3 regions of the Paeniglutamicibacter sp. GQ140 genome follow, and region 2 is predicted to be linked to each of the others. Evidence: riboswitches for the same ligand, from Rfam matches in the RefSeq annotation. Region 2 holds a riboswitch; each other region holds the start of a gene.
What was found. Region 2 has a riboswitch for thiamine pyrophosphate ahead of AC6CHY_RS19870 (3-oxoacyl-ACP reductase). Riboswitches for the same ligand answer to the same signal wherever they lie in the genome.
Positions count from the first base shown of each region.

Region 1: another riboswitch for thiamine pyrophosphate. It lies ahead of AC6CHY_RS18260 (ECF transporter S component); the one in region 2 lies ahead of AC6CHY_RS19870 (3-oxoacyl-ACP reductase).
Region 3: another riboswitch for thiamine pyrophosphate. It lies ahead of thiM (hydroxyethylthiazole kinase); the one in region 2 lies ahead of AC6CHY_RS19870 (3-oxoacyl-ACP reductase).

Region 1 covers NZ_JCAXDW010000016.1:84,275-89,718, forward strand. The annotation lists gene AC6CHY_RS18250 (NUDIX domain-containing protein) at 1-102, shown strand, start outside; gene AC6CHY_RS18255 (ATP-binding cassette domain-containing protein) at 187-2,541, opposite strand; gene AC6CHY_RS18260 (ECF transporter S component) at 2,572-3,195, opposite strand; TPP riboswitch at 3,250-3,371, opposite strand; gene AC6CHY_RS18265 (DUF4235 domain-containing protein) at 3,443-3,703, shown strand; gene mnhG (monovalent cation/H(+) antiporter subunit G) at 3,810-4,217, opposite strand; gene AC6CHY_RS18275 (MrpF/PhaF family protein) at 4,217-4,480, opposite strand; gene AC6CHY_RS18280 (Na+/H+ antiporter subunit E) at 4,477-5,091, opposite strand; gene AC6CHY_RS18285 (Na+/H+ antiporter subunit D) at 5,088-5,444, opposite strand, start outside.
Region 2 covers NZ_JCAXDW010000023.1:3,218-8,661, reverse strand. The annotation lists gene AC6CHY_RS19875 (LLM class flavin-dependent oxidoreductase) at 1-1,023, opposite strand, end outside; gene AC6CHY_RS19870 (3-oxoacyl-ACP reductase) at 1,042-1,806, opposite strand; TPP riboswitch at 1,885-1,978, opposite strand; gene AC6CHY_RS19865 (Tex family protein) at 2,114-4,474, shown strand; gene AC6CHY_RS19860 (SdpI family protein) at 4,627-5,022, shown strand; gene AC6CHY_RS19855 (ferritin) at 5,167-5,444, shown strand, end outside.
Region 3 covers NZ_JCAXDW010000017.1:60,856-66,299, reverse strand. The annotation lists gene AC6CHY_RS18670 (aldehyde dehydrogenase family protein) at 1-1,167, opposite strand, end outside; TPP riboswitch at 1,287-1,385, shown strand; gene thiM (hydroxyethylthiazole kinase) at 1,377-2,195, shown strand; gene thiE (thiamine phosphate synthase) at 2,192-2,851, shown strand; gene thiD (bifunctional hydroxymethylpyrimidine kinase/phosphomethylpyrimidine kinase) at 2,848-4,374, shown strand; gene AC6CHY_RS18650 (uracil-xanthine permease family protein) at 4,454-5,444, shown strand, end outside.

The DNA.
Region 1 (5,444 bases), on a different contig from region 2:
CTGGACAGGCTGCCTGCTCCCATGCCGGAACACGAACGCTACGTGCTGGAAAACCTTGCCGCCGGGACCTTGCCGGCCATCGCCTCGCTGGGCTTCCCCTAGCCGGCGGCACCGCGTAAAACTGGCGGGTTCCGGTCCCGATGCATCTTGCGATGCACCGGGACCGGGACCCGCCCGTGCGTTGGCCTAGGTCCAGACCAGGTTCCACGTTCCCAGCGCGAGCGCGGCCCAGGTGGCGGCGGCGCCCAGCAAGAGCCCCGCTGCCACGATGGCCGCATCCCGCCGCCCGTACGCCGAGGTCCTGAGCCAGGTGCGCGCATTGGTCCCGAAGCCCTTGGCCTCCATGGTGATCGCCAGCCGCGAGGCCCGCCGAATGGCCTGCACCAGCAGGCCGAAGACCTGCCCGAGGTTGGCGCGCATCCGCTGCCCCACCGAACCCCGGCTGCCCACGCCGCGGGCGCGCCGGGCCATGCCCAGGGTGGTCCATTCCTCGATCAGCAACCCGAGCAGGCGCATGCCCGCCAGCGCGCCGAGCACAAAGCGGTGCGGAAGCCGCGCCTTTTGCGCCAGCGCGTTGGCCAGGTCGGTGGGGTCGGTCGTGAAGAGCACCAGCACCGCGGGGATCGCCACGGCGAAGGCACGCATGCCGGTGGCGGCACCGGCCGCCAGCGAGCCCTCGGTGATGTCGAAGATGCCCAGGTCCAGCAGCACCGCACCGGAGTCGTTGCCCACCAGCGCGGTTCCCCAGGCCCCGAAGAGCGCGGCGAGAAGCAGTGGCCAGCCCCGGGCCAGGAAACGCGGGATCGACAGCCCTGCCAGCGGCAGCGCCAGGATCGTCGCCAGGACCACCAGGGAGCTGCTGACCCAGTCCATCGAGGCCACCAGCGGGATCGTTGCCAGCGCCACCGCGGCCAGCTTGGCCAGCGGGTTCGCCCGGCCCAGGAAACTGGCCCCGCCGCGGGCATCGGCCTGCAGCAACCCGGGGCGGGCCCCGGTCTCCGGGTTCCCGTCCCGGCCGCCGGGGGCATCGAGGACGAACTCGTTGGCGCCCAGGGCGCGGGCGAAATCCGCGTCGTGGGTCACGGCAATGATCGCCGTGCCATGCGCCAGTTCCTCGCGCAGCAACAGTGCCAGCTCCCGCCAGGTATTGGCGTCCTGGCCAAAGGTCGGCTCGTCGAGGATCAGGACCTGCGGGGACGAGGCCAGGACCGTGGCCACCGAGAGCCGGCGCTTTTCCCCGCCCGAAAGGGTGAAGGGGTTTGCCTCGGCCAGGTGCCCCAGCCGCAGCCGGGCCAGCAACGACTCGACCCGCGACTCGATCTCCGGCTGCGTGAACAGCGGTTCCCGGGTGCCGGGCTTGACCGCGTGCGCCGGGCCAAAGGCCAGCTCCTCGGCCACCGTGTTGGTGACGAATTGGTGTTCGGGTTCCTGGAACACCGAACCGATCCGGCCCACCAGCTCGGTGGCCCGCCAGTGGTAGGGGCGCGCCTCGGATCCGGCGGCCAGTTCCGCGGTGGCCAGCACCGTGCCGGAGGCCTGGGGCAACAGGCCCCCCAGGGTCAGGGCGAAGGTCGACTTGCCCGAGCCGTTGGCCCCGCGCACGCTCCAGGCCTCGCCCGCCGCGACCCGCATCTCAAGCCCGCCGGCGGCGACCGGGCCGCCGCGCTTCCGGGCGACGGCCAGGGAACCGGCCTCGAGCAGCAGTGCTCCGCTGCTCCCTGTGTTCGGCCTGGCCTCGATGGCCGGGGTGTATCCGGGCACCCAGACCCCGGCGGAAATCAGTTCCCCGCGGACGGCGCCGGGCCCGAACAGCTCGTCCGGGGTTCCCTCGTGGGCGATGCCCCCGCCCGGTTCCAGCACGATGACCCGGTCCATGTGCGGCGCCCAGGCCTCCAGCCGGTGTTCGACGATCAGCAGGGTCGCCCCGGTGGCGTCGAGTGCACGGATCACCGCGTCGCGGACCTCCAGCACGCCGGCCGGGTCGAGGTTCGCCGTCGGCTCGTCCAGCAGGACGAGTCCCGGGCCCATGGCCAGGATCCCGGCCAGGGCCAGGCGTTGTTTTTGCCCGCCCGAGAGCGCCGCGGTGGGGTGCTCCAGGGGGACGTCGAGTCCCACGGCGTCCAGGGCGTCGACGATGCGCCGGGCGATCTCCTCCGGCGGCACGGAGAGGTTTTCGGCGCCGAAGGCCACATCGTCACCGACCCGGGCCTGGACGACCTGGGTTTCGGGATCCTGCTGCATGAGCCCGACCAGGCCGCGGCCCTGGGCCACGGGCGTTCCGTCCAGCAGGAGCTCGCCGGAGGAATAGGCCTCGTCGTCCTCGTGCAGGACCCCTGCCAGCGCGTAGAGCAGTGTGGACTTGCCCGCGCCCGAGGGCCCGGCCAGCAGGACCCGCTCCCCGGCGCGGATGTCCAGGTCAAGGCCCCACAGGGCCGGTTGGGCGCGGTCCGCATGCCGCCAACCCCAGTTGCGGGCGCTGACGGACACGGGCGCGGAGAGCCGGCGGGCCTGCCCCGGGGCGTCGGCCTCACGGTGCAGCATCGAAGGTGAAGACATGATGGCGGCCGCGTCCTAGAGGATGGGTTCGGTGGCCGCCTTGCGGCTGGCTAGGGCGCCCAGGGCGCCGGTCTTGGCCAGGGCGCGGGTGGCCAGGAAGGACAGCAGCCCGGCGATGACGATGCCCGAGATGGTCATGAACGCGATGTAGGCGAAAAGCATGCCGGTGGTGTATTCGGGGTACCAGCGGAAGATGAAGGTGTCGTTGACGCTGCCGAAGAGCCCGGCGCCTGCACCGGCCAGCAAGGCCACGGGCAGGTTGAACTTGCGGTAGCGGAACGCGGCGAAGACCGCCTCGGCGCCCAGGCCCTGGATCAGGCCGGAGGTCAGCACCGTCAGCCCGAATTCGGACCCCATCAGCGCGGACACCATGGCCGCCACCAGTTCGCAGAACAGGGCCGCGCCGGGCTTGCGGATGACCAAGGCGCCGAGCACCGCGGGAAAGAGCCACATGCCCGAGACCAGTGCGGTCGAGGGCGGGAAGGCCAGGAACAGGAAGTCAAGCAGGTGGTGGGTGCTGTTCCAGGCCCAGAAGATGACGCCCGAGGACACGGCGATGACCGCTGCAATGACGATGTCGACGACGCGCCAGGACGTGGTTGCCGTTTTGGGCCCGGCGGGCTGGTTGGTGGTGCTCATGATCGTGATCCTCCTTGGATACAAGGAGGGGAGGGAAAACGTTTGTTTCAACGCACCCCTGAGAACTCGACTTCCTTCGCCGGTACTAGCCGGGGCAGGTTCGAGGGTCTGCGGTTCTCCGCACTCTCAGCGCCTTGGTGCGAATTGCTTCGCACGACGCTCCCCTGTCGTGATTGTTTCAGTCCTATGATGCTACCTCAGGCTATGCTGGGGCAGGTACCGTTGCCCGCAACATTTGGGAGTCCCCATGAACAGTTTGATGAAACTTATCGGCCCAGTTATTTCCATTGCCGCAGGATTCTTGGGCGGGAAGATCGTCGACAAGGCATGGCTTGGCTTCACCGGCCAGCAACCGCCCAAGCGAGGCAACAAGGAAGCACAGGCCGAGGCCAGCATGCGCCAGGCGATTGCCTTCGCCGTCCTTTCTGCCACGACCGCCGCCCTGATCCAGGTGCTCACCGACCGCGGCACCCAAAGGGCCCTGGCCCGGTTCGCCAAAAAGGCCTAAGCCACCAATGACTCGGGGGCCCACGGATTTCCCGTGGGCCCCCGAGTCGTTTCCGGCGCTGCCGCCGGCTCCGGGACACGGGTTACGGACCCGGGCCCCGCGGAGTCTAGTCGATGAAGTCGGTGCGGTCCCGCGGCCTGTCGCGGCCGATTTCGTGTTCCTCCCGCTGCTCGGCGGCCTCGACGACCGCCGCCAGCTCATCGGCAACGAGGGTCTCGCGCTTGAGGTGCCGCGTCCGGTATCCGGCGCGTCCGACCATGTGTGCCGAGACCGGCGCGGTGAGCAGCTGCAGCAACCAGGCCAGCACGAGCACCGGCAGCACCGCCCAGGAGCGCAGTTCCAGCCCGAGCGCCGCCAGCAGCAGGAACAGGCCCAGCACCTGCGGCTTGGTCGCGGCGTGCAGGCGCGAGAGCAGGTCGGGGAAGCGAAGCATGCCGATTCCCGCGGCCAGGGACATCAGGCAGCCGACGATCATGAACGTCCCGGCAACGATGTCGATGAGCGTGTCAAGCATCAGGCGTTCCTCCGATCCGTGACGAAGCGGGAAACCGTGACCGACCCGACGAACCCGACCAGGCAGGCCAGCAGCACAAAGACCAGGTTGTTGGCGTGCTGGTTGACGGTCATCTCGATGCAGAGCGCCGCGGAGATGATCAGGAGCAGCACGTCGGTGGCGATGACGCGCTCCAGGATGGACGGGCCCTTGGCCAGCCTGACGATGGCCAGGCAGGCCGCAATCGAGAGCGTGATTCCGCAAATCCACAGGACGATGTTCATGAAGGTGCTCCGTGTTCCTTGCTTGGTTCCGTCTTCTCGGCGTTCAGCGCCGCAAGTTCCTCGGCGGTGCCCATCATCCGGATCAGCCGTTCCTCGATCAGCAGGACCGATGCCCGGGCCTTTTCCACGCCCGCCTGGTCGTTGACGTTGAGCACGTGCAGGTACAGCGTGGAGGACCGTCGGTCCACCTCGACGACGTAGGATCCGGGCACCAGCGTCAGCACGTGGCCGACGAAGGTGACCAGCAGGTCAGACTCGGTGCGCAGCGTGACGGTGATGACCGCGCTGGTGGTCCGCGGCCCGCGGAACACCGCCAGGTACATGACCTCGAAGCTGGCCCGCGTCACGTCCCGCAGGAACGCCCCGATGAAGACCACGGCACGCCAGATGTTGAAACGCCCCGAAAGGATGATCGGCGGCAGGCGGAAGACCCGCACCAGCAGCAGCGAGATCAGCAGCCCGAACACCAGGTTTCCGATGGCAAAGTCCTGCCAGAGCGCGCCCCACACCAGCATCATCCCTACCAGCAGCGGAATCTCCTGGCGCAGCGTGGATCGCTGGCGCTGCCCGCTCTCGTCCTTGGCGTCGGCCAGACGTTGTTCCCTGCTCATCGTGCTTGCCCCTCTCCGGCTCCGAGGACGGCCTCGATGTAGTTGCCCTCATCGAGCATCTGTCCGGCCACCCTGTCGCTGAAGTCGAAGAGCGGCCCGGCAAACACCGTCAACGCCACGCCCACCAGCACCAGGGCGGCGGTCATGGCCAACATGCCGTTGGGCAGCAGGGCCGCGTTTCCGCGGTCGCTGTAGCGGCTGGCCGGTTCGTCGGCGACGATGTCGTAGGTGGCCCCGCGCGCCGCGGAAACGCCAACGAGCAGCAGCGGGTCCGGGTCCGAGGCGTCCTCGGCATCGCGCCAGAACGCCCTGTTCCAGATGCGGGCCACGGCCAGCAGGGTCAGCAGCGAGGT
Region 2 (5,444 bases):
GATGCGTTGCACCGTGAGGTAGCGGCCCTGCGGGCCGGAGAATTCCCCGGCGGGAGGCAGCCCGGCCACGGCCCCGTCCAGCGGATGGGCGGTGTAGTCCTGGCCCGTGAACAAGTTGAGCTGGGCGATGGCCGAGTCGATGTCCAGATAGGCATCCAGCGCGGCCTTCTTGGCCCGTGCTTCCTCCGGCGTGGCACCGATATACGTGACCAGCCCGGGAAGGACCGGAACCGTGTCCCCGGAGCGTCCGGCCAGGACCAGCCGTCGGCGGATGTCCGCGGCGTATTCCAGCGCCGATTCCCTGTCCCAGGAAACGGAGTAGATGGCCTCGGCATGCCGGGCGGCAAACGAGCGCCCGGATTCCGAGGAGCCAGCCTGGAAAAGCACCGGCCGCCCTTGTGGGCAGCGGGGGACGGTCAGCGGGCCGGCGACCGAGAAGTGGGTGCCGCGGTGATTGACCGGGCGGATCTGGGACGGATCAAGGAATTGACCGGCCTCGCGGTCCACAGGCAGCGCCGAATCGGACCACGAATCCCACAATCCCTGTACGGCATCCACGAACTCCTCGGCGCGCTCATAGCGTTGTGCATGGCCAGGCAGGGCGTCCATTCCGTGATTGCGGGCCTCTGCATCGAACATGGAGGTCACGACGTTGATCCCGGCGCGTCCGCCACTGATGTGGTCCAGCGAGGCCAGCAGGCGCGCGGCATGGAACGGTGTGTAGAAGCTGGCCGAGATTGTGCTGACCAGCCCGATGTTTCTGGTGGCCCGGGCCATGGCACTAAGGGCGGTCACCGGCTCCAGGAACCAGGGGATCCCTGCCGCGTATTCGTGGTTCACGCTCTGTCCGTCGGCAAAGAAGACAGCGTCCAGGCACCCGCGCTCGGCGAGGCGGGCCAGCTCCTCGTAGTAGGCAATGTCCCCGACACGGTCGGCGCTCGAGTCGGGGTGGCGCCAGCCCATGGTGTGGTGGCCCGCTCCGTAGATGAAGGCGTTCAAGTGCAATTGGCGAGTAGTGCCCATGGCAGGTGCCTGCCCTTCCTAGTTCATCACCAGTCCGCCGTCGACAACCAGGTTCTGCCCGGTCACCGCCCGGGACCACGGGGAGGCAAACAACAGTGCGGCGTCGGCGAATTCGGCCGGGGAAGTGACCCGGCGCAGGGGAGTGGAGTCGGCGATCAGGTCGAAGACGGCCTCGGGGGTGGCGGCCGACGCGTCGGTGGTGCGCAGCAGGCCCCCGGAAATCATGTTCACGCGGATGTTTTCCGGACCAAGGTCCGAAGCGAACGTGCGGGTCAGGGACAGCAGTGCCGCCTTGGCCGCGGTGTAGTCGTGGTACGGGACCACGGGGTTCTGGAAGAGGTTGGTCCCGATATTGATGATGTTGCCGAAGCCCGCAGTTCTCATGCCCGGCAGCGTTGCCTGGATGGTGTTCAGCGCGCCTCCGATGACGCCGGTGAATTGCGCGCCGAATTCCGAGTACCCAATTCCGTCGGCCTTCGCGCGTGCGTCTCCGTTGAAGGAAAAATTAGGCAGGGCATTGTTGATGAGCGTGGTGATGGGAGCGCCAAAGTGCCCGCGCGCGGTGGCCACCAGTTGTGCGACCTGATCCGGCTCCGCCACGTCGGCGTGGACTGCGATTGCTCGACTGGCCCCGAATTCCGCGGCCAGTTCATGAGCGGCGGATTCGCTGGAGCGGTAATTCAGTACGATCCGAGCGCCCTCGCGGGCAAAGGCACGGGCCAGGTCCGTGCCGAGCCCTCGTCCAGCGCCGGTGATCAACACGGTTTGGTCCTTGATAAGCATCTTCTTGCACCCTTCGGTTGGGCGAAAGGATGCCATGGAACCAGCCGCCGGGTGCCCAAAAATCGGGTGCAAGCGCAGTTCATGCCGGACCGGCATCCCTTCGCTCGGATTATCGAGATCAGGTTCAACGGGTCTATCTCTCAGCCGCCAGGCGGCACCCCGTGTCGAGTCCTGTGGCCAACCTAGCACCGGTCCGAGGCAATTCTCGAATCACGGGCAACGCAGCGGAGGCGACACACGCCTGGCGCGATCCGTCCCTGTCAGCGGGCTGGGGCACCGATGCGGCAAACTAGTGTGGGTGAGCCAGATGCGAATAATCCAGACCATTGCCGCCGAGCTAGCTTCAGGGGGTGCCTCGGTTGCCGACTGGCAGGTGAAGGCCGCCGTCGAATTGCTCGACGCCGGATCCACCGTTCCCTTCATTGCCCGATACCGCAAGGAAGTCACCGGCACCCTGGACGACACCCAGCTACGGCTGCTCGAGGAGCGGCTGCGCTACCTGCGTGAATTGGAGGACCGCCGGGAAGCGATCCTCAAGGCGATCGAGGAGCAAGGCAAACTCACCGATGAGTTGCGGGCCGCCATCTTGGCCGCCGGGACCAAGGCTGAGCTCGAGGACCTGTACCTGCCCTACAAGTCCAAGCGCCGCACCCGCGCCCAGATCGCGCGCGAGGCGGGGCTAGAGCCGCTGGCCGACTCCCTGATCTCCGACCCGGCGCAGGACCCCGAGGCCCTGGCTGCCACGTTCCTGAACCCCGAACACGACATCAATGCCGCAACCGACGCGCTGGCAGGTGCCCGGGCCATCCTCACCGAACGTGCCTCGCAGGATGCGGTGCTGGTCTCCGAACTGCGTGAACGGCTCTGGACAGGAGGCAAGATTGCCTCCAAGATCGCCCCCGGCGCCCCGGCCTCGGACGCCGCAAAGTTCTCCGACTACGAGGACTTCGTCCAGCCCGTAGCTTCCCAGCCCTCGCACCGCATCCTGGCGCTGTTGCGCGGCGAGCGCGAGGGAGCGCTGAACCTCGAGCTCGCCGAGGCGGATCCGCGCGACGACGCAGCGCTCTCCAAGGCACGCGCAGGATACGAGGCCGCCGTCGCCCGCTCGCTGGGCATCAGGGCCGGCGCGGATGCCCCGGCCGGCAAGTGGCTGGCGCAAACCGTGCGCCTGGCCTGGCGCGGACGGCTGCTGGCACGGCTGGAGGCGGACCTGCGTACGCGGCTCTTTGAGGCCGCGGAGGAAGCCAGCGTCAAGGTGTTCGCAGCCAACCTGCGCGACGTTCTGCTCGCAGCTCCCGCCGGGAACCGGGCGGTGCTGGGCCTGGACCCCGGGCTGCGCACCGGGGTGAAGGTCGCGGTCGTGGACGCCACCGGCAAGGTTGTGGACACCGCCACGATCTACCCGCACGCGCCGGCCAACAAGTGGGGCCAGTCCGTTGACACCCTGGTGGGATTGGCCGCGAAGCACGGTGCCGAACTGATCGCAGTGGGCAATGGAACGGCCAGCCGGGAGACCGACAAGCTGGCCGGGGACGTGATTGCCAAGCTGACCAACAAGCCGGCCAAGGTGATTGTCTCGGAGGCAGGAGCCTCCGTGTACTCGGCCTCGGCGCTGGCAAGCGCCGAACTGCCGGAGCTGGATGTCTCCATCCGCGGTGCTGTGTCCATTGCCCGCCGGCTGCAGGACCCGCTGGCCGAACTGGTGAAGATCGAGCCCAAATCCATCGGTGTGGGACAGTACCAGCACGACCTGACCCCGGCCAAGCTGGACCGCTCCCTGGACGCGGTGGTCGAGGACTGCGTAAACGCCGTCGGGGTGGACGTGAATACCGCCTCCCCGGCACTGCTGGCCCGCGTCGCGGGCGTCGGGACGCTGTTGAGCCGCAACATCGTCGAGCACCGCAACGCCAACGGCCCCTTCACTACCCGCAGATCCCTGCTGAAGGTCCCGCGACTGGGCGCCAAGGCCTTCGAACAGTGCGCCGGATTCCTGCGGATCACCGGAGGCAAGCAGGTTCTGGATGCCTCCGCCGTGCACCCCGAGGCCTACGGGCTGGCCGAAACGCTGTTGGCGGCGGCCACCGCGCAGAACCAGTCTGTGGCCACGCTGAATGCGGCGGACTTCGTCACCGAGCAATTCGGCCTGCCCACGGTCAAGGACGTCATGGCCGAGCTGGTGCGCCCTGCCCGCGACCCGCGCCCCGACTTCAAGACCGCGAACCTCAAGGAGGGCGTGGAAAAGATCTCCGACCTGCAGGTCGGAATGGTCCTGGAAGGCACGGTTTCCAACGTGGCCGCCTTCGGTGCATTCGTTGACGTGGGCGTCCACCAAGACGGCCTGGTCCACGTCTCGGCCATGAGCAACAAGTTCATCTCCGACCCGCGCGAGGTTGTCACCTCCGGCCAAGTCGTCAAGGTCAAGGTCCTTGAGGTGGACCCGGCGCGCAAGCGCATCTCATTGACCCTGCGTCTGGACGACGAACCGGGTGCCAAGACCGAGCGGTCTGAACGGGCGCCGCGTGGCACCCGGGGACCGGAGGCGCGGGCCCCACGAGAGTCCCATGGGGCACCCCGCGCCAACAGGGGCGCACAGCAGGGGAGCCCCAAGGCCGCAGGCGGCAACACGGCCATGGCCGAAGCCCTGCGTCGTGCGGGACTGAGCGGCTAGCGTCTGCCGAGAGCACCACCGAATCGGTGGCGGCCCCAATGGGCCGCCACCGGAAATGCAACGTTTCCCGGAACTGGCGTAGCGTTGCAGGCACTGCCCACGTGAACCTGCACCGGCGTGCCGGCCACAAACCGCAAGGAGAGAAGCGCGCCATGGACGGCGAATCACTGACCGAATTGATCGCGACTGCATTCATGGTGCTGCTCATGGCCGCGATGGCATGGATGATGAGGGCCGCGGCCTCCGGGCGGATCAAGCGCAATCCCTGGGTCGGGATCCGCACCGCTGCCCTGATGCACTGCGATACGTGCTGGCTCCTGGGCCACCACGCGGCGGCGAACAAGGGCATCTTGGGCTGCTGGCTTGCCGCGTTGCTGATGGCAGCCAGCGGCATCGTTTCCATGCTGGTGGCACTTCCTGCTTTTGTCCTCCCCGCAGCCACGATGGCGGGCGTGGCAATAATGCTGGGCGGCGTGTTGCTTGGGCTGCGCGACGCCAACCGGGCGGTTGCCAAGATCCACGCCGGGGAACGCATTATTTCCTCCTGACCGGGCCCAGCCCGGGAGTCCGAACCAAGGTGAGCATCACCTTGGTAGCACCTCCCCGGGACCCAAAGCATGCCATATTTACCCCAAGGTAAGTACGGCCATACTTCGGTGACAAGGCCCAAAGGAGTGCGTAGCGTGGGTGCCATGGAACTTACCGGAAAGCTTGCAGACGCATTCAACGACCAAATCACCCTGGAACTCCAGGCCTCGACGGTGTACCGCCAGCTGGCCATCGAAATGGATGTCCTGAGCCTGCCGGGCATCGCTGCCTGGTTCCGGGCCCAGTCCGCCGAGGAACTGGAGCACGCGGAAAAGTTCATCGCCCACATGACCAATCGCGGGGCGCACCCCTCGATCGGTGCCATTGGGGCCCCGGAATTGAACGTGGCTACGGTGGACGGTGCCTTCCAGGCATCCCTTGA
Region 3 (5,444 bases), on a different contig from region 2:
CGGACGCGCATTGATGAAGCGCACCGCCGCGTCGAAGCTTTCCACCTCGATGATCGGCAGGATCGGTCCGAAGATCTCCTCGCGCATCAAGGGCGAGCCCGGATCCACGTTGGCCATCACGGTCGGCTCGATCTTCAGGGTGTCGGCGTCGTACCCGCCGCCGACGAGGACCTCTCCGTGCTCCAGGTAGGAAACCAGCCTGTCGAAGTGGGCCTTGTTCACGATGCGGCCGTAGTCGCGGCTGGCCAGCGGGTTCTTGCCGTAGAACGCGGTAATGGCCTTGGCCAGCTGCTTTTCCAGGCTTCCCGCGGCGTCGCCGACCGCCAGCACGTAGTCGGGGGCCACGCAGGTCTGCCCGGAATTCATGAACTTGCCGAAGGCCAGCCGGCGCGCCACCGTGGCGGAGGCCCCGTCCATCACCACGGCCGGGGACTTCCCTCCCAGCTCGAGGGTCACCGGTGTCAGGTGCTCGGCCGCGGCACGGGCCACGATCTTTCCCACCCGCTCGCCGCCGGTGTAGAAGATGTGGTCGAAGTGCTGTTCCAGGAGCACCTTGCTGGTTGACGCCCCGCCCTGGATAACGGCGCACGCGCGGTGGTCAAGGAACTTGGGGACCAGCCGGCCCAGCAGCGCGGAGGTCGCCGGGGCCAGCTCCGAGGGCTTGAGCACCGTGACGTTCCCCGCGGAGATGGAGGCAACCAGCGGGGCGAGGATCAGCTGCAGCGGGTAGTTCCAGGCACCGATGACCAGCACCACTCCCAGCGGCTGCGGCTCGATCTTGGCCGCCGCGGGATGCAGCACCAGCGGGATCTTCACCGGCTTGGATTCCATCCACTCGGAGAGGTGCAGTTGCGCGTGGTCGATTTCCGCGCGCACCATGTCGATTTCCGTCATCTTCGCCTCGACCGCCCCCTTGCCCAGGTCGTCGGCCAGCGCGTCGATGAAGTCCTGCTCGTGCGCGTCGAGCATCCGCTCGAGCGCCTTGAGCTGCGAGGCCCTGAAGCGGCGCGGGTGTGCCAGCCGGGTTGCCACCACGTCGTGCATCGAGGCGACGATCTCCATGATGTTTTCCGGCAGTTCGGGCACCACCTCGGGCAGCTCGAGCTCGTTCAGCGCCGTTGACTCGCGAGGCGGCGCGGATTTATGTGAAGTGTCGGATGTGCCCATGTCCCGAGCCTACGGCCAGTGTGGCATCGGCAACAGGCCGCCACGCTTGGGGCCGGTGCCGGGGGCGGTGCCCGGAGACATCGACTGCCCGCCCCGGCGCCCGGTGGGATAGGCTCGCGCATAGTGACACGGGGTGTCGGCGCATGCGGCCGGCTGAGATGAAACCCGTAGAACCTGATCTAGTTCGTACTAGCGGAGGGATGTTGCTCATGGAATCCATGGCGCCTTCAATTGTTGTATCACCCGGCGAGCTCGCCGATGCCCTGGGCGCCTTGCGCGCCTCCACGCCCCTGGTCCAGTGCCTGACCAACACGGTGGTCACCAACTTCACCGCCAACGTCTTGTTGGCCGCCGGCGCTTCCCCGGCCATGGTCGAGACGCCAGGGGAGGCGGGGGATTTCGCCGGAGTCGCGGCTTCGGTGCTGGTCAACCTGGGCACGCCGAACACCGAGCAGGCCGCCGCCATGCGCGAGGCCGTTGCCGGCGCCGGGGCCGCCTCGACCCCCTGGGTGCTTGACCCCGTGGCCGTCGGATCGTTGCGCGTGCGCACCTCGCTGGCCCGCGAATTCGCCGCCGCCGGACCCACCCTGATCCGCGGCAACGCCTCGGAAATCCTGGCGCTTGCCGGGGAGGCGGCCGGGGGTCGCGGCGTCGAGTCAACCGACTCGGTTGCGGCGGCGGCCGACGCCGCCGGGGAGCTGGCCAGGCGCACCGGCGCCGTGGTCGCGGTCTCCGGGAAAGCCGACCTGGTGACCGACGGGGCGCGCACGGTGTACGTGCACGGCGGCAGCGAGCTGCTGACCCGCGTCACCGGCGGCGGGTGCGCGCTGGGCGCGGTCTGCGCCGCCTTCCTCGCCACCGGCCCGGACCCGCTGGTGGCCACGGTTGCCGCGCACGCCTTCTACTCCGCCGCTGCCGAACGCGCCGCGGCCACGTCCGCGGGACCCGGGACCTTTGCCCCGCTCTTCCTCGATGCGCTGGCCGCCATCTCCCCCGCCGGCCTGGGCGCCACGGCGGTGCTCTCATGAGCGCCCGCGGCGTGTACCTGGTCGCGGATTCCGCCTCCACCGCCGGACGGCCCCTGGCGGAGATCGTGAAGGCCGCGGTGGACGGCGGGATCGAGACGGTGCAGCTGCGCTGCAAGGACCTGCCGGCGGCGCAATTCCTGGACATCGTCACCGCCTGCGCCCGGCACACCGCCGGGCGCGCGGCACTGCTGGTCAACGACCGCGTCGACGTGTACCTGGCCGCCCGTGCCGCCGGCGCCTCGGTGCAGGGGGTGCACATCGGCCAGTCCGACCTGCCCGCGGCGCTGGTGCGCGAACTGATCGGCCCCGACGCAATCCTGGGCCTCAGCGCCGCCACCGATGCGCAGATCGATGCGGCAAACAGGCTGCACGCCAACGCACCGGGCACCATCGACTACCTGGGCGTCGGCGCCGTGCACGCCACCCCGACCAAGAAGGACCACCCCGAACCGCTGGGCCATGCGGGCCTGGCCCGCGCCGCGGGACTCAGCGACCTGCCCGTTATCGCCATCGGCGGGATCGACGCCGCCGATGTGGCCCCGCTGGCCCGCTCCGGGGCCGCCGGCGTCGCGGTGGTCCGCGCCATCTGCTCCGCGCAGGACCCGCGCGCCGCAGCCACGAACCTACGCAACCTCTGGGAGGGCACCAAGCCATGAGCACCCCGAACACCGTGAAGAACATCCTGTCCATCGCCGGCTCCGACCCCTCCGGCGGCGCCGGGATCCAGGCCGACCTGAAGTCCATTGCCGCTGCAGGCGGCTACGGGATGGCCGCCATCAGCGCCCTGACCGCGCAGAACACCCGCGGCGTGAGTGCCGTGCACGTGCCGCCGGCCGGGTTCCTGCTGGCGCAGCTGCGCGCGATCTCCGAGGACATCTCCATCGACGCGATCAAGATCGGGATGCTCGCCAACGCGCGGGTCATCGACGAACTCGGCGGCTGGCTCGCCGGCATCCGGGCCGTCGGATCCGCCGCGCCGGCCGTCGTGCTGGACCCGGTCATGGTCGCCACCAGCGGGGACTCGCTGCTGGATGCCGACGCGGAGGCCGCCCTGCGTCGCCTCCTGGCCCACGTCGACGTTCTCACCCCCAACATCCCGGAGCTCGCGGTGCTGGCACGCGGCCCGGTGGCCACCGACTGGGAGCAGGCCGTCGCCCAGGCGCGCGGCCTCGCGGCCGAATACCGCCTGCTGGTGCTGGCCAAGGGCGGGCACCTGGAAGGGGACACCTGCAGGGACGCGATCATCGGTCCCGACGGCGTGCTCTGCGAGGTCGCCTCCCCGCGCCTCGCCACCGCCAACACCCACGGCACCGGCTGCTCGCTCTCCTCCGCACTGGCGACCTTTTACGCCCGCGGCGGCGACTGGGGATCGGCGCTGCGCCATGCGAAGGCCTGGCTTTTCGACGCGATCTCACGCGCCGACGAACTGGCCGTCGGTTCCGGGCACGGCCCGGTGAACCACCTGGCCGGGCTCTGGGACGGGGTGCCCCCGGCGCAGGCGCAGGACCCGCTGGCGCGGTGGTGGGAGGAGATCTCCGGCATCCGCGCGGGCATCGACGAACTCGCGTTCATCCGCCGGCTCAAGGACGGGACCCTGGAAACGGCCGACTTCGAGGACTACCTGGGCCAGGACGCCCTGTACCTGCGCGGCTATGCGCGGGTCATGTCGCGCGCCTCGGAACTGGCCCCCACCACCGTGGAGCAACGCTTCTGGGCAACCAGCGCCGCCGGCTGCCTGGAGGAGGAACTCGCGTTGCACCGCGGCCGGCTCGCCGAGGAAGTCCCGGAACCCTCGGACACGACCACCGCCTACCTCAACCACCTGCTCTCCGGGGCCAACGACTACCCGGTGCTCGCCGCCGCGCTGCTGCCCTGCTTCTGGATCTACCAGGACGTGGGCAGCCGGCTGGCGGCATCTGGCCACCCCGCGCACCCCTACGCCGACTGGCTCGCCGCCTACTCCTCGGTCCAGTTCGACGAGGCCACGGCGCGGGCCATCGAACTGGTCCGCTCGGTGCACGCCCGGGCCGACGGGGCCACCCGCGAGCGGATGTGGCGCGCGTTCGAGGCCTCGTCCGTGCACGAGCTGGCCTTCTTCGCGCAGACCTCCGCGGATGCGCCCGGTGCCGCCCACGAGGCGGGCCCCGCGGCCCCGGCTGTCGCACTGCCCGTGGGGTGAGTAAAATGCCACAGGGGGTTTGGCGCGCCGCGCGTGCGCTCCCCCGGCATTTTCCCCACCCTGCGCCCGGAAGGCACCCATGAGCAACCGATTCGGCATTGGCTGGAGCCTGCACGGCGACGGCAAGTCCATCTCCCCCGGGACGGTGGTGGCCCCGAACGAGCGCCTGCACTGGCCGCAGACCATCTCCGTCGGCGTGCAGCACGTCATGGCGATGTTCGGCGCCACCGTGCTGGTCCCGACCATCACCGGTTTCCCGGTGACCACCACGCTTCTCTTCACCGGCGTGGGCACCCTGCTGTTCCTGCTGATCACCGCGGGCCGCGTGCCCAGCTACCTGGGTTCCTCCTTCGCCTTCATCGCACCCGTTACCGGGGCCATGTCGGGCCACGGGATGGCCGGTGCCCTGGGCGGGATCGTGATGGCGGGGGCGTGCCTGTTCATCGTGGGACTGATCGTGCAGAAGGCCGGAACGGCCTGGATCCACGCACTGATGCCGCCCGTGGTCATGGGCACCATCGTCGCGCTGATCGGGCTGAACCTGGCCACCACGACCACCGAGAAGATCACGACCGTCCCGCTGACCACCTTCGCCACGGTGCTGGCCATCGTGGTTTCCACGGTGCTCTTCCGCGGCATGCTCGGGCGCCTGTCCATCCTGCTGGGCATCATCGTGGGCTACGTGGTCGCCTGGGCCCAGGGCCAAGTCGATTTCTCGGCCATCGGCGATGCCGCCTGGTTCGGATTGCCCGACTTCGCAGTTCCCTCGTTCCACCTGGAAACGCTGACCCTGTTCCTGCCCGTGGTGTTCGTGCTGATCGCCGAAAACGTGGGCCATGTCAAGACCGTGGCGCTGATGACGGGGCGCGAGCTTGACAACGTGAACGGCCGCGCGCTGATGGCCGACGGCGCCGCCACCATGATCGCCGGGGCCGGAGGCGGCTCGGGCACCACCACCTACGCGGAGAACATCGGGGTCATGGCCTCCTCGCGCGTCTACTCGACGGCCGCCTACTGGATCGCCGGTTCCGTGGCCATCGCGCTGGCCTTCTTCCCGAAGTTCGGCGTGC